Linked DNA regions of Pigmentiphaga aceris. The main gene of each other region encodes a partner of the protein of the gene in region 2 in a complex. Links are inferred from orthologs where the notes say so. Each region holds a gene or a part of one and is shown on either strand. Other genes may lie near its edges.

Region 1 (7,123 bases), 580 kb from region 2 along the record:
GTGTCGTTCAGCTTCAGCTTGTCGTAGGTCATGAAGACCTTGAACGACGTGATGCCTTCGCGGATCAGCTCGGGCAGATCGCGCTCGATGGTCTGTTCCGTCGGGTCCGAGATGATCAGGTGATAGCTGTAGTCGATGACCGACTTGGCAGCGGCCGACGCAGCGTAGTTGGTGGCTACCTCGCGCAGCGAATCGCCCTTGTGCTGGGCCGCAAACGGCACGATGGTGGTGTTGCCGCCAAAGGCCGCCGACACGCTGGCCGAGTGCCAGTCATCGGCGCACATCACACCCATGCTCGACAGTTGCTCGATGTGGCAGTGGCTGTCGATGCCGCCCGGGAAGACCAGCTTGCCGCCTGCGTCGATGTCGCGGGTGCCTGCCGGCAGGTCTTGCGCAACGGTGACGATGCGGCCGTCACGAATACCGATGTCGCCGTGGAAGTCATCGGTGGCGGTGACGATGCGCGCATTGCGCACGGTCAGGTCGAAGGAGGCGTGGCTGCCGGGGGTCGAATTCGTATCGCTCATGGGCTGTCTTCTGCAGAAGCCGGCCGGCGTGTGCGCCAGGCTGGGCAATTGAGGGGCTGGACGAAGCCTGCCCAATCACCGGCCTGCGGTAAATCTGCTGAAATTCGCGCGCACCGATTCAGTGCATGCGCTGGATGCACGCAAGCGATTGATTCCGCTGACTAAATTTTTTGCTTGGTGGTCACATGCACCACATAGCTATGCCGCCAGGTTATGACTTGGCGACAAATGGTGATGGCAGACATAGGTGAAACCCTGTCGTGAAAATGCCTCAAGCCGCGTGAGCGGCTTGAGGCATTGAGGGGTATAGCGGGGGATGTGCCGCGCGAGTGCGCGGGCAGGGGGGCAGATTAGGTCGAGCGAGAGGGGCGTGGAGTCAGGCGGCGTGAATACTGGCGTGTGGGATGTCACGCCGGCATTCAGGTTGGTCGATTCACGTTTCGATCTACGTGTTTTGATCCAAACTTTGCGATCCGAGCGTTTCGATCCGAGCGTTTCGATCCAAGCATTTCGACCCAAGCTTGGCCCATGCATAGCGGGCCAAGCCTGCCGAATCGATACCGGTCAAAGAATGACCAGATTGTCCCGATGCATCAATTCCGCTTCGTCCATGCTGCCCAGAATGTCGGCAATCTGGGTAGACGGTTTGCCCAGAATGCGGCGCGATTCCGAGGACGAATAATTGATCAGGCCACGGGCTAATTCACGACCGCTAGCGTCTTGGCAGGCCACCACGTCACCGCGTTCGAAGTCGCCGCTGACGGCGGTCACGCCAATTGGCAGCAGACTTTTGCCGTCTTGCGTCAGCGCGCGCACCGCCCCTGCATCCAGCGTGACCCGGCCACGCAGTTGCAGGTGGTCGGCCAGCCATTGCTTGCGCGCAGGCAGGCGAGCGATCGGCGCACGCAGTTCGGTGCCGATGCAGATGCCTTGCGCCAGACGCGTCAGCACATCGGGTTCGCGGCCCGATGCAATCACGGTATGGGTGCCGCTGCCGGCTGCGCGACGCGCTGCCAGTACCTTGGTAAGCATGCCGCCACGGCCGATGGAACTGCCTGCGCCACCCGCCATGCCTTCCAGCAAAGGGTCGCCCGCATTGGCATGCGAGATGAATTCAGCGTCGGGATTCTTGCGCGGATCGGCCGAGTACAGGCCGCTCTGGTCGGTCAGGATGACCAGCGCGTCGGCATCGATCAGGTTGGCCACCAGTGCGCCAAGCGTGTCGTTGTCGCCGAACTTGATCTCATCGGTAACGACGGTGTCGTTCTCGTTGATGATCGGCACCACGCCCAGACGCAGCAACATGAACAGCGCGGAACGCGCGTTCAGATAACGCTGGCGGTCGGCCAGGTCGGCGTGGGTCAGCAACACCTGCGCGGTGCGCAGCTGGTGTTCGGTGAAGCAGGTTTCATACGCCTGCACCAAACCCATCTGCCCCACGGCGGCAGCCGCCTGCAAGGAATGGATGTCGGTGGGGCGCTTGTTCCAGCCCAGGCGCAGCATGCCTTCGGCAATCGCACCGCTGGACACCAGCACCACTTCCTTGTCCAGCGCACGCAAGGACGCGATCTGGGTGGCCCAGCGGGCCAGGGCGACGCGGTCCAGGCCGCGTCCTTCGTCAGTGACCAGTGACGAACCTACCTTGACCACCAGGCGGCGGGCATCGGCAATTACGGATACGGCATTCATGGGAGTTGGGTGCTCGCCTTGTTGAGTGCTCAGCGGGTTTGATGGGTCCTGCTCAGCGCGCGTCGTCGCCTTCTTCATCATCTTCGTCGTCTTCGGCCTGCGCCTTGGACATGTCGTAGGCCTGGTTGCCCAAGCCCACGGCGCTGCCGCTGGACAAGGCCGCTGCCAGCGCGGGCGCATGGCCTGCGGCAATGGCGGCTTCTTCGACTTCGTGCTCGATCTTGCGCTGGGCATCCAGCCAGTCTTGCAGCGCGAACACCAGCTCACGCGTGCCCAGGCCAGCAAGTGCCGAGATCGTGAAGACCGGACCGGTCCAGCCGTATTCTTCGCAGAACTTCTTCTGCATGGCTTCCGGGTCTTCGACCATGTCGAGCTTGTTCAGCACCAGCCAACGCGGCTTGTTGTACAGCGTCTCGTCATACAGACGCAGTTCTTCAACGATGGCGCGGGCGTCGGCCACCGGGTCGGCGGTTGGGTCCGGCGGGGCCACGTCGACCAGGTGCAGCAGCACACGGGTGCGCGCCAGGTGACGCAGGAACTGGTGACCCAGGCCCGCACCTTCAGAAGCACCTTCGATCAGGCCCGGAATGTCCGCGATCACGAAGCTGCGCTGCGTGTCGGTACGCACCACACCCAGGTTGGGGTGCAAGGTGGTGAACGGATAGTCGGCAATCTTCGGACGTGCGTTCGACACCTGGCTGATCAGCGTGGACTTGCCGGCGTTCGGCAGACCCAGCAAGCCGACATCGGCCAGCACCTTCAATTCCAGGCGCAGCTTCTTCTGCTCGCCCGGGTCACCCAGCGTGAACTGGCGCGGTGCGCGGTTCGTGCTGGACTTGAAGTGCAGGTTGCCCATGCCGCCCAGGCCGCCTTGGGCCAGGGTGACCTGCTGGCCGTGATAGGCCAGGTCGAACAGCAGTTCGTCGGTCTCGGCGTCGAACACCATGGTGCCGACGGGGACGCGCAAGAACATGTCTTCGCCCGCTGCGCCGAAGCGATCGGAACCGCTGCCGTACTCGCCTTGGCGAGCGCGGTGCAGTCGCGCGTAACGGTAGTCGATCAGCGTGTTGATGTTGCGGTCAGCGACCGCATAGATCGAACCGCCGCGCCCGCCGTCACCGCCGTCCGGGCCGCCCTTGGGAATGAATTTCTCGCGCCGGAAACTGGCTACGCCATTGCCGCCCTTGCCGGCAACCACTTCAATCGTGGCTTCATCGACGAATTTCATGAGATTCCTTGGGTGGCCTGAACGCGCTCTGCTGTCGAGCAAAGTGCAAAGACCACAAAAAATGAAAAAGGCCCTGCCGCGAACGACAGGGCCTCGGTTCGCATGACCGTCGCGAAGACGGTGCGATGCGGTCCCGTAAGTTCAGGAAATCCAGGGTGCCGGGCACCACGAGGGATTTCCTGTCAGCGAACCAGACCGAGGCCTGGTGCGCCGTGGCAAATTACTCTGCCGTGAACGGGACGATCGAGACGTACTGCTTGTGCAGCGCGCCTTTGAAGCCGAACTGAACCGTGCCGTCCGTCAGGGCGAACAAGGTGTGATCCTTGCCGATGCCGACGTTCGTGCCCGGGTGGAAACGAGTACCGCGCTGACGCACGATGATCGAACCAGCGGGGATCAGTTCACCACCGTAGGCTTTGACGCCCAGGCGCTTTGATTCTGAGTCGCGGCCGTTCCGTGTTGAACCGCCGCCCTTTTTCTGTGCCATTTTTTATTCCTTGCCTGTCAGACAGGCCGTGATGCCGGTTTCAGTCCAGTTTTTGCTGGGCGTTAGCGCAGCATTTGCCTGGTCTTAAGCCGAATTAGGCCGGGATGACGTCGATGACGATTTGGGTATAGTTTTGGCGATGGCCTTGACGCTTTTGGTAGTGCTTGCGACGACGCATCTTGAAAATCTTTACCTTGTCATGACGACCATGAGCAAGCACCGTAGCCTTGACCACTGCGCCAGCAATGAACGGCGAGCCGATGCGCAGTGCATCACCTTCACCAATTGCCAACACCTGATCCAGCTCAATCACTTGCCCAACGTCTGCCGGTATCTGTTCGATTTTAAGTTTTTCGCCGGTGGCAACACGATACTGCTTGCCGCCGGTTTTTATGACCGCGTAGGACATGGGGATGAAACCTCGAGTAGATTATGCTCTTGAGAGAGCACAACCCATGATTCTAGCGGGGTGTTGTCCCGCTGGTCAAATCCTGCTACGACAAACGGCGCGACCCGTATAATCTCCGCCACAGCTTTGCCCCTGCTGTCTCGTGCTGGCCCCGTGCCGCTTCATCGCACGCGTACCGTTGGGGCGATTCCTCTCAGCACAGCCAGTCGCGGATCCATCTTGAGCCTGCCCAATCTGCTAGCCCCCATTGCCGAAGACATGAACGCGCTGGATCGCGTGATTCGTACCCGGCTCGATTCCGACGTCCCCCTGATCCGCACGGTGGGCGAGTACATCATTGGCGGTGGCGGAAAGCGGATGCGACCTGCCTTGTTGCTGCTGGTGGCGCGTGCGCTCGGCTACGCCGGCACGCATCACCACTTGCTGGCAGCGGTGGTGGAATTCATCCATACCTCTACCTTGCTGCACGACGACGTGGTGGACGAATCCAGTCTGCGTCGCGGTCGCGGCACGGCCAACGCCGTGTTCGGCAACGCAGCCAGCGTGCTGGTCGGCGACTTCCTGTATTCGCGTGCCTTCCAGATGATGGTCGAAACCGACTCGCTGTCGGTCATGCGCATCCTGGCCGATGCCACCAACGTGATCGCCGAAGGCGAGGTCTTGCAGCTGTTGAACGTGCACGACCCGGACGTGACCGAGGAACGTTACTTCCAAGTGGTGCGCTACAAGACGGGCAAGCTCTTTGAGGCGTCTGCGCAATTGGGTGCGGTGCTGGCGAATGTGGGTGCTGAACAAGAAGCGGCTGCCGCCGAATACGGCCGTCGCGTGGGTACTGCCTTCCAGCTTATCGATGACGCGCTGGACTACAGTGGCGACGCTGAAGCACTGGGCAAGAACGTGGGCGACGATCTGCGCGAAGGCAAACCGACCTTGCCGCTGATCCGTGTGTTGCAAGTGGGCAGCCCGGCGCAGCAGGCGCTGATTCGCAATGCCATCGAAACCGGCGAAGCTGATTTTGCTGCCGTGGCCGCCGCGATTCGCGATACGGATGCCTTGCAATACACCCGCGCAGCGGCGGTAGCCGAGGCAGACGCCGCCCAAAAAGCCGTGTCCGGCTTCCCCGTTTCCGAGTTTTCGAAATCTCTGATAGAATTCTGCGCTTTCGCGGTAACAAGAGACCGCTGATTGAGCTTAAGACCATTCTATTTGCCGAGCTTCTTCTGGAAGTTGGTGGTGGAAAAGTTGAGAGCTCAGGGGTTGGGCGGTGAAGTTCGAAAAACAAATCGAAATTCATTTGGCTCAGTCACCAAATCGGTCCTGAAACTGTGAGAGAATTCCCGCTCTGCGAAATTGCCTGAATAAATACGCGGGCCAAGGAGAAATCCTTAGCTGCCATTTAGCCAGGATATTCCGATGCAGAGAGCAAGACAGTAGTAATTCGGGGCGTAGCTCAGCCTGGTAGAGTACTGCGTTCGGGACGCAGGAGTCGGAGGTTCGAATCCTCTCGCCCCGACCAATTCGTTGGTCAGATCGCGTAGTTGTTCATACGCTGGTCAGATGCCCTTGTACCGACAAGAGCGACAGAAAGCACCGCATAACATGCGGTGCTTTTTTGTTTTGGGCGACGGTTTTTTGGGGGTGCTGATTCAAGATCATGTCCCTGACGTCGCTGTGATGAAGGTTGGCTGAATGTTCTTTCAGTCCCATGAGCGCTTTGCGTGGTGCTCGCCGGTTTCAATCGTCGTTGCGATTGCGAAGCCACAGATTTGAATCGCCCTCCAGGCTTGCTTACGCCGGACTGCGTTGTGGCGGGGATCAGGGCCGGCGACGTGAATGCCCTGGTGCAGCCGATTCTGATTACCGTCCTCGGCTCTAGCCTCGGGCGCGCTCCTGCCTCTGCGCTCAGCTCCCCGCCTCTTGGTTTTGTCTTGATTCTGGTCTTGCTTTAGTCCTTGCTACAGCCATGGCACTGTCATGCTCACGGTCAGGTCACAGGCACATTCCAGGCACAGGTACGGCGACAGCAACGGTCTCCGCTACAGCAGTTGACGATCCTTGCGTGCCCGTTCAGGCGTTCCACTCGACCGCAATTTTCTTGCTCGCAGCATGCTGCAAAGCCCGTCTGTGTATGTTGCGGAGCCTGCATCATCTGTTGGGAAAAAATAGATGATGTTCGACTTTTATTTATTAAATGTTGGTTGTCATCTATTATTCCTGCTTCGATCATCGAAGCAGGAGCCAACATGCCCCGCGTATCCAAAGTCCAGGCCGCCCAGAATCGGGACACCATCCTCGACGCGTCCGCACGGCTGTTCCGTGAGCGCGGGATCGGCGGCGTCAGTGTGGCGGACCTGATGGCCGACGCCGGTCTGACGCACGGCGGCTTCTATGGTCACTTCGCGTCCAAGGAAGCCTTGGCTGCCGAGGCCTGCGCCCGTGCGTTTTCTCAAAGCGCCGAGCGACGTCACGCCCGCATCGAGGCCTTGCCGGCACACACCGATGTGCCCAGCGCGTATGCCGCCATGTTTCTGGCCGAGAAAAACGTCTGTGTGCCCGGCGAAGGTTGCCCCGCTGTTGGCCTGGCCAGCGACATCGCACGGCTGCCCAGCGATGCGCCTGCGCGTAATGCCTATGCCGAGGGCGTCGAGGGCATGTTGCAAGACCTGATGGCGATGGACCCCAAGGCAAGCCGTGACGACATGCTGCTTCGTCTGGTCACGCTTGTCGGTACGCTCACGCTGGCACGCGCGACCGTCGGTCAGCCGATTTCCGACGAGTTGCTT
Region 2 (7,088 bases):
ACATGGGCAAGCACTATGGCGATACCTACAACCAGTGGGGCACCAGCGGCTACGCGATTGTGGATGCGCAAGCGCATTACGACATCAACCAGTGGCGTCTGCAGTTGAACATCAGCAACCTGTTCGACAAGGAATACGTCGCGGTCTGCCAAAGCGCCATCTGGTGCTACTACGGCGCGCCGCGCACCATCACCTTGACGGCGCGTTATCAGTTCTAAGGCGACAGGCGCATCGGTTGGCGCTGATCAGTCAGCATTGAACCAGCGCCACCAGCTGCTGCGCCTTGGCAACGGGGCCAGCGGGTGCGGCGCGTCGGGCTGCGTGATGTGGCCGTGGAAGTAGGGGTCAGCCAAGGTACTGAAACCGAAGCTGTCCGCCCAATAGCGCCAATCGTCAGGGTCGTCCAAGTACAGCGCACGGCTCAAGGCCATGTGGTCGCGCGCGCTGATGGCCTCGGCCAGCATGCGCCAGCGGGCATTGCAGTCCGCACGGCATTCTTCGATGAAGGTGGCGGGCGTGGCATCGCTGATCCACGACAACGCCTCCAGCCCGACAGAAAAGCTTCGCCCGGGCTGCGCGGCTACCGCTTCGCGTAACGACGCCAAGGCACCGTCGAAGGCCCAGCCCAAGGAAGGCCGGGTACGCAAGGCCGGATGACTGGCGATGAAGTCGACCACACAGCGCAGACGCAGCAGCGCCGCGTCGGCGTTGCTGGTCAGGCGAGGCGCGTCGTTGCCATGCGTTGCGGCGATGGGTGCAGGTGCAGCAACTGCGTCAATGACAGGCGATGCCGGATCAGACCCGGCAGCAGGCGCACCGCCTGCCAGCAGAATCTGCCACAGCAACGGCAACTTGCCACGGGCTTGCGCGATCAGCATCGGGGCTTGGCCGCCGACGCCAGTGAGATACAGGAAAGCGGGGTTGTCCATCCGTCCTATTGTCGCCCGTCGCGCGCAAGCGTGCAGCGCGGCCGGATTCAGGCAAGCTCAGACACACTCCCACTACCGTTTACGCCACCGGCTGTCCCAGCGCCGCCACCGCACCCGGACGATGGATGATGCGGTCATACCAGGCGCGCAGCGCAGGCGACGGGGCACGGTTGATCGGCAGGTGGAACCAGCGATGCACCTGCGCGCCGACTGCAATATCGGCAATCGAGAATTCCTCGCCACCCAGGAACGGGCGCTGCTCAAGCTCGCGTTCCAGAATGTTGATCAGCAAGCCGCACTGCGCCAGGGAGTCGGCAATCGCCAGCTCGTTGCGCTCTTCCTCGGGCGTGCGCACCAGACCGATGAACGCCGGCATCATCAAAGGGGCGAAGGTCGTCGCCTGCCAATCGACCCAGCGATCGGCCTTGGCACGCGCGGGCAGCGCGTCGATCCACAGCTTGTTCTTGCCGTAGCGCTCGGCCAGATAACGCACGATGGCGTTCGATTCCCACATCACAAACCCGTCGTCTTCCAATACCGGGATCAAGCGGTTCGGATTCAGCAGGCCGTATTCCGGGGTATCCAGGCCACCAAACGGGCCGCCGGCGTCGAGACGGGTGAAATCAAGCTCCAGGTCGACGGCGGTCCAGACGACTTTTTGCACGTTGATGGAACTCAGGCGTCCCCATATCCGGATCATGCAGTACTCCCGTGGGTGGGTAGATGGTGTGTATAGGCGAGGCGCAAGCCTCAGCACCCGGCATGCCCGACCACGGGCACGCAGGTGCAGATAGTGGAAAGAACCGTGGTGGGCCTGGCGTTGCGCGCTTGGTAAAGGGCGTCAGACCGAACGCATCAGATCAGATGCATCAAGCCAAAAGCATCAACCCAAGTGATCAAGCCAAGTACATCAGGCAGCCGGCCAGGCGGCCCGGGCGACGGCATCCAGCACGCCGGGCAATTCAGACAATACCGGCAGCACCGCCACGTTCAAACCCGGATTACGCAGGCGGGAATCCGCGATCAATACAGGTAAATCACGAATCACATGGCCGCCCGCAGACCAGAATACCGGCATCAGGTTGACATGCACATGACCGTCCGCCGCCAAGCCGTCCAATACCGCAGGCAGATCAGGCTGCATCAATTCTAGGAATGCCGTCACGACCGCGACATCCGGCCGCTGGGCGCGCACCACATCGGCCAGACGGTTCAACGGCTCGGCCCAACGCGGATCGCGCGCGCCGTGCGCAAACAGCACCAAGGCGGTGGCATCGGGCCAGCCGGTGGCGGGGGGAATTGCCCCACCGTCCGCCAGCGTGGGCTTGCCACCGTCAATATCTGCGCTCATCGCGCCCCCTTGCGCCGGTCCAGCAGGCCCAGCGATTCCTCGATCATGTCGCACTGCGCCACCAAGGATTCAGGGGCGGGAATATCCCCCGCCAACACCGCCTTGGTCCACACGGCCGTGCTCTCGGCATCGCGCGGGGGCAGTTCGGGCAACTCGGCCGCAGCCGTCGGCGCACGTTCGGCCAGGGTCTCGACCTGGCCACCGCGCCAGCGCAACACTTCCTGACTGCGGCGCACGTTGATCACCGCCTCGCCTTCGGTTGCGCGCATCAGCAAGGCAGCCGTGCCGCGCTCGGCGAACAGCTCGTTGAGCATGCTGCCGAATTCAGGGTGGGTATATGCAGACAACAGCAAAGCCGGCCCCGCCACCGGGCACACCAGCTTCACCAAGGTGTGCGACACATTGCGCACCCCCAGAATGCGACGCAGGCTGATCAGGCGTGCCAGCGGCGCGCTCACCACATCCAGCGGCAGGTATGCCAGCAGACGATCGTGCAAGGCGTCTTCGGCCTTGTAGACGTTCGCAGACGCCTCGATCCCCATTTTTTCCAGAATGGAAGCCGTGGTCACGCGGCTGACATTGCTTCCTGCCCCTTGCGCCAGCGGATCGCTGGCCTGGCCGTGCAGCAAGACCGGAATGCCGCGCTTGGCCAGCAGGCCGGCCAGCAAGGGCACCAGGTTGGCGGCATGCCGGGCACCGTTATAAGTGGGAATGACCACCACCGGTGCGCCCGGTGCCGTCACCCGGCGCATGCGCGCCTCGATGGCATCCAGGAAACCGGCAATCTCGGTGTGCTGCTCGCCCTTCATGCGCAGCGCCAGCAAAATGCCACCGAGTTCCAGGTCATTGACCTGACCGTCCAGCATGGCAGCCATCAGGGTTTCAGCCTGATCGCGCGGCAAGGACTTCGACCCATCCTTGCCCCGGCCGATCTCGCGGATCAACGCAGCGCAGGCAAAGGGCTCGACACCAACACGGCGGGTACCGGCCGGCACCACACCCGGGGCGACCGCCGCCCGGTTTTCGCTTTGATCACCCATCGTAGCTCCCCAGTCCAGCCAGGTCGGTAACCCAGACCGCCCCGTACTCGACGCGCACCAGCCCGACGTTTTCGAGCTTGTGCAACGCCTGGTTGACCCGCTGACGCGACACGCCAGCGAGATAGCCAAGCTCTTCCTGCGTAATTTCAATACGCAGGTCAGAGCCCGGATACAGAATCGGATTGCACAGGCCGCTCAGACAACGGGCCAGCCGCGTGTCCGGCCCGAGCAGGCGTTCGTTCTCGATCATGCCAATGAACTGGCCCAGCCGTTCATTGAATTGATCCAGCAGATAACGATTGAAGCCAATGCTGTTTTCCAGCAGCCATTCGAAAGTCGCGCGCGGCATCCGGGCCAGGGTGGAGTCGCGCAGCGCCACGATGTCATATTTGAGTGGCTCATCTTTCAGCAAGGTTCCCTCGCCGAACCAGCCGCCGTCACGCACGCCGGTGAAGCTGACGGACTTGCCGTCGATGCTGACCACCGAAATCTTCAGCAAGCCGTCGACCACGCCCAACCAGCTGTCGGCGCGATCGCCTTTGCGGCCGATCACCGTGCCGGCCGGTACCTGATGGATGGCAACGTCACGCCGCACGCGGTCGCGTTGCGGCGCTGTCAGCAGGGCTGGCCAGCTGGATGCCACTTTTGTCTCGTCAAACCAGCTCATCGATCCTTTATCGCTCAAGGGTTTTACAGACCTGTCGTTTACCCGGCCTTTGTCGCCGATTGTCGTTTCCGCGACAGTTGGTGTGCCAGCGACTCGCTACCTTACCGCAACCAAGCAGCTTGTCAGCTTCCGTGACCGGGTTTTCGAACGCGCAATACGGGTGCATGACAGCGCAAAAAAGAAATGACGAACGTACCGGACACAGGGCGACTTGCCGCCCAAGCCGGATAACGATATCGCAGGAGATCACGTGGCCCAGCCCGATTCGCGCAACGCCGCCGCAGCATCTGCGGACACCCTGCCCCGGCTGCTGCTTTCGCATGCCCGCAACCGCCCCGATCGCCCCGCGATCCGCGAGAAAGACCTGGGCATCTGGCAAACCTGGTCCTGGGCCGAATCTGCCGCCCGCGTACGTACCATTGCCTGCGGCCTGGCGGCCAAGGGCGTGGTCCGCGGCGACCACGTTGCCGTGATCGGCGAAAACCGCCCGCGCCTGTACTGGACGATGATGGCCGCGCAGTCGCTCGGCGCCATTCCGATCCCCTTGTACCAGGACGCCGTCGCCCAGGAAATGGTCTACGTGCTGCAAGACGCCGAGGTGCGCATTGCGGTGGTGGAAGACCAGGAACAGGTCGACAAGATGTTCGAGATCATGGAACAGGCGCCCAGCCTGAAGACCGTGGTCTACGACGACCCGCGCGGCATGCGCCACTACACCGACCCGGCCCTGCTGTCGCTTGACCAGCTGGAAACGCTGGGCAAGGAATACGACGCGTCCCACCCGGGCCTGTTCGATGACGCCGTGGCCGCTGGCAAGTCGGACGACACCGCCGCCATGCTGTACACCTCGGGCACCACCGGCAAGGCCAAGGGCGTGGTGCTGACCCACGACGCGCTGATCGGCCGGGCACGTGCCTGCGAACGCCTGGAAGGCCTGACCGACCGCGAAGACGTGCTGGCCTACCTGCCACCCGCCTGGATCGGCCAGAACATCTTTTCCTACATCCAGCCGCTGGTCACGGGCTTCACGGTGAATTGCCCCGAGTCGCCCGAAACCGTCGACATCGACATGCGCGCCATCGGCCCGACCTACTACTTCGCGCCGCCGCGCGTGCTGGAAGCGCTGCTGACGCAGGTCACCATCCGCATGGAAGACGCGGGCCTGATCAAGCGCAAGATGTTCCACCACTTCATGGGCGTGGCGCGCAAGGTCGGCACCGACATCCTGGACGGCAAGCCGGTCGGCATGGGCGACCGCATTCACTACGCGCTGGGCAACCTGATGGTCTACGGTCCCTTGCGCAACGCGCTGGGCATGAACCGCGTGCGCGTGGCCTACACCGCAGGCGAAGCCATCGGCCCGGACCTGTTCGTGTTCTACCGGTCCATTGGCATCAACCTGAAGCAGCTGTACGGCTCGACGGAAACTTCAGTTTTTGTCTGCATTCAGAAGAACGGTCAGGTGAAGGCCGACACGGTTGGTCCCCCGACCGATGGCGTGGAAATCAAGATTTCCGAAGCGGGCGAAATCCTGGTGAAAAGCCCGGGCCTGTTCAAGGAGTACTACCGCAACCCCGCTGCCACGGCTGAAGTGAAGGACGCCGACGGCTGGTTCCGCACGGGGGATGCAGGCTTCGTCGACGCCGATGGCGACGTGAAGATCATTGACCGCGCCAAAGACGTGGGCAAGCTCGCCAGCGGCGCGATGTTCGCGCCCAAGTACATCGAGAACAAGCTGAAGTTCTTCCCGTTCATCAAGGAAGCCGTGGCCTTCGGCGCTGACCGCAATGAAGCCACCGCCTTCATCAACATCGACGTGGAAGCGGTGGGCAACTGGGCCGAGCGCCGTGGGCTGCCGTATGCGGGCTACACCGACCTGGCATCCAAACCCGAAGTGTACGAACTGATCGCGGACTGCGTGGAACAGGTCAATGCCGACTTGGCGCGCGACCCCTTGCTGGCCAGTTCACAGCTGCATCGCTTCCTGATCCTGCACAAGGAGCTGGACCCCGATGACGACGAACTGACCCGTACCCGCAAGGTGCGCCGTGGCTTCATCAACCAGAAGTACGCGGTGCTGGTCGATGCGCTCTACACGGGCAAGACCCATCAGTTCATCGAGACGCAGGTGAAGTTCGAGGACGGCCGTACCGGCTCGATCTCGGCGGACCTGCCGATCCGTACCGTGAAAACCGTAGGCGTACAGCGGGAAGCAGCATGAGCAGAGAAAAACGCATCGGCGACGTGGTGCTGGACTTGCAGCACATCTCGCTTGCCTTCGGTGGCGTGAAAGCACTGACCGACATTTCCTTCAATGTGCGCGAGCATGAAATCCGCGCCATCATCGGTCCGAACGGCGCGGGCAAAAGCTCGATGCTGAACGTGATCAATGGCGTCTACACGCCGCAGCAAGGGTCCATCGAATTCCAGGGCGCGAGCTTCTCGAAGATGAACCCGCGCCGCGCGGCAGAAATGGGCATCGCGCGCACCTTCCAGAACCTGGCCTTGTTCAAGGGCATGAGCGTGCTGGACAACATCATGACGGGCCGCAACCTGCGCATGAAGTCCGGCATCCTGGCACAGGCCTTCCGTTTAGGCCCGGCCGAACGTGAAGAAACCGCGCACCGTGAAGTGGTCGAGAACATCATCGACTTCCTGGAAATCCAGGCCTTCCGCAAAACGCCGGTCGGGCGTCTGCCCTACGGTCTGCAAAAGCGCGTCGACCTGGGCCGTGCGCTGGCCATGGAACCGCGCATGTTGCTGCTGGACGAGCCGATGGCCGGGATGAACGTCGAGGAAAAGCAGGACATGTGCCGCTTCATCCTGGACGTGAATGACGAATTCGGCACCACCATCGTGCTGATCGAGCACGACATGGGCGTGGTGATGGATATCTCCGACCGCGTGGTGGTGCTCGACTACGGCAAGAAAATCGGCGACGGCGAACCGGACCACGTCCGCAACAACGAAGACGTGATCCGCGCCTATCTTGGCGTGTCCCACTAAGGTCCAGGACAACACACCATGGCATTTTTTCTGGAAACACTGTTCGGCGGCCTGATGTCAGGCATGTTGTACGCGCTGATCGGACTGGGCTTCGT

What was found.
Region 1: the proteins of ybiB (region 2) and obgE are in contact, whole or in part, in a crystal structure (PDB 8BFT), measured with the Escherichia coli proteins. The link is inferred for Pigmentiphaga aceris from one-to-one orthologs.

Annotation. Positions count from the first base shown.
Region 1 is NZ_CP043046.1:960,236-967,358, forward strand. Bases 1,357-4,343 are described here. They hold obgE (GTPase ObgE), read right to left. Parts: upstream 3,445-4,343; coding sequence 2,269-3,444; downstream 1,357-2,268. Other genes in these bases: proB (glutamate 5-kinase), read right to left, coding at 1,357-2,216; rpmA (50S ribosomal protein L27), read right to left, coding at 3,665-3,931; rplU (50S ribosomal protein L21), read right to left, coding at 4,026-4,340. Outside these bases: hydA (dihydropyrimidinase), read right to left, coding at 1-527; more of proB, read right to left, coding at 1,092-1,356; FXN63_RS03985 (polyprenyl synthetase family protein), read left to right, coding at 4,560-5,525; FXN63_RS03995 (TetR/AcrR family transcriptional regulator), read left to right, coding at 6,584-7,123. UniProt on the Escherichia coli protein: An essential GTPase which binds GTP, GDP and possibly (p)ppGpp with moderate affinity, with high nucleotide exchange rates and a fairly low GTP hydrolysis rate.
Region 2 is NZ_CP043046.1:379,353-386,440, reverse strand. The notes cover bases 1,299-4,250. They hold ybiB (DNA-binding protein YbiB), read right to left. Parts: upstream 3,321-4,250; coding sequence 2,277-3,320; downstream 1,299-2,276. Other genes in these bases: FXN63_RS01600 (AMP-dependent synthetase/ligase), read left to right, coding at 4,238-4,250; FXN63_RS01605 (Crp/Fnr family transcriptional regulator), read right to left, coding at 3,313-3,987; FXN63_RS01615 (sirohydrochlorin chelatase), read right to left, coding at 1,840-2,280; FXN63_RS01620 (glutathione S-transferase family protein), read right to left, coding at 1,299-1,629. In the rest of the region: FXN63_RS01630 (TonB-dependent siderophore receptor), read left to right, coding at 1-218; FXN63_RS01625 (hypothetical protein), read right to left, coding at 246-929; more of FXN63_RS01620, read right to left, coding at 1,009-1,298; more of FXN63_RS01600, read left to right, coding at 4,251-6,208; FXN63_RS01595 (ABC transporter ATP-binding protein), read left to right, coding at 6,205-6,993; FXN63_RS01590 (branched-chain amino acid ABC transporter permease), read left to right, coding at 7,012-7,088.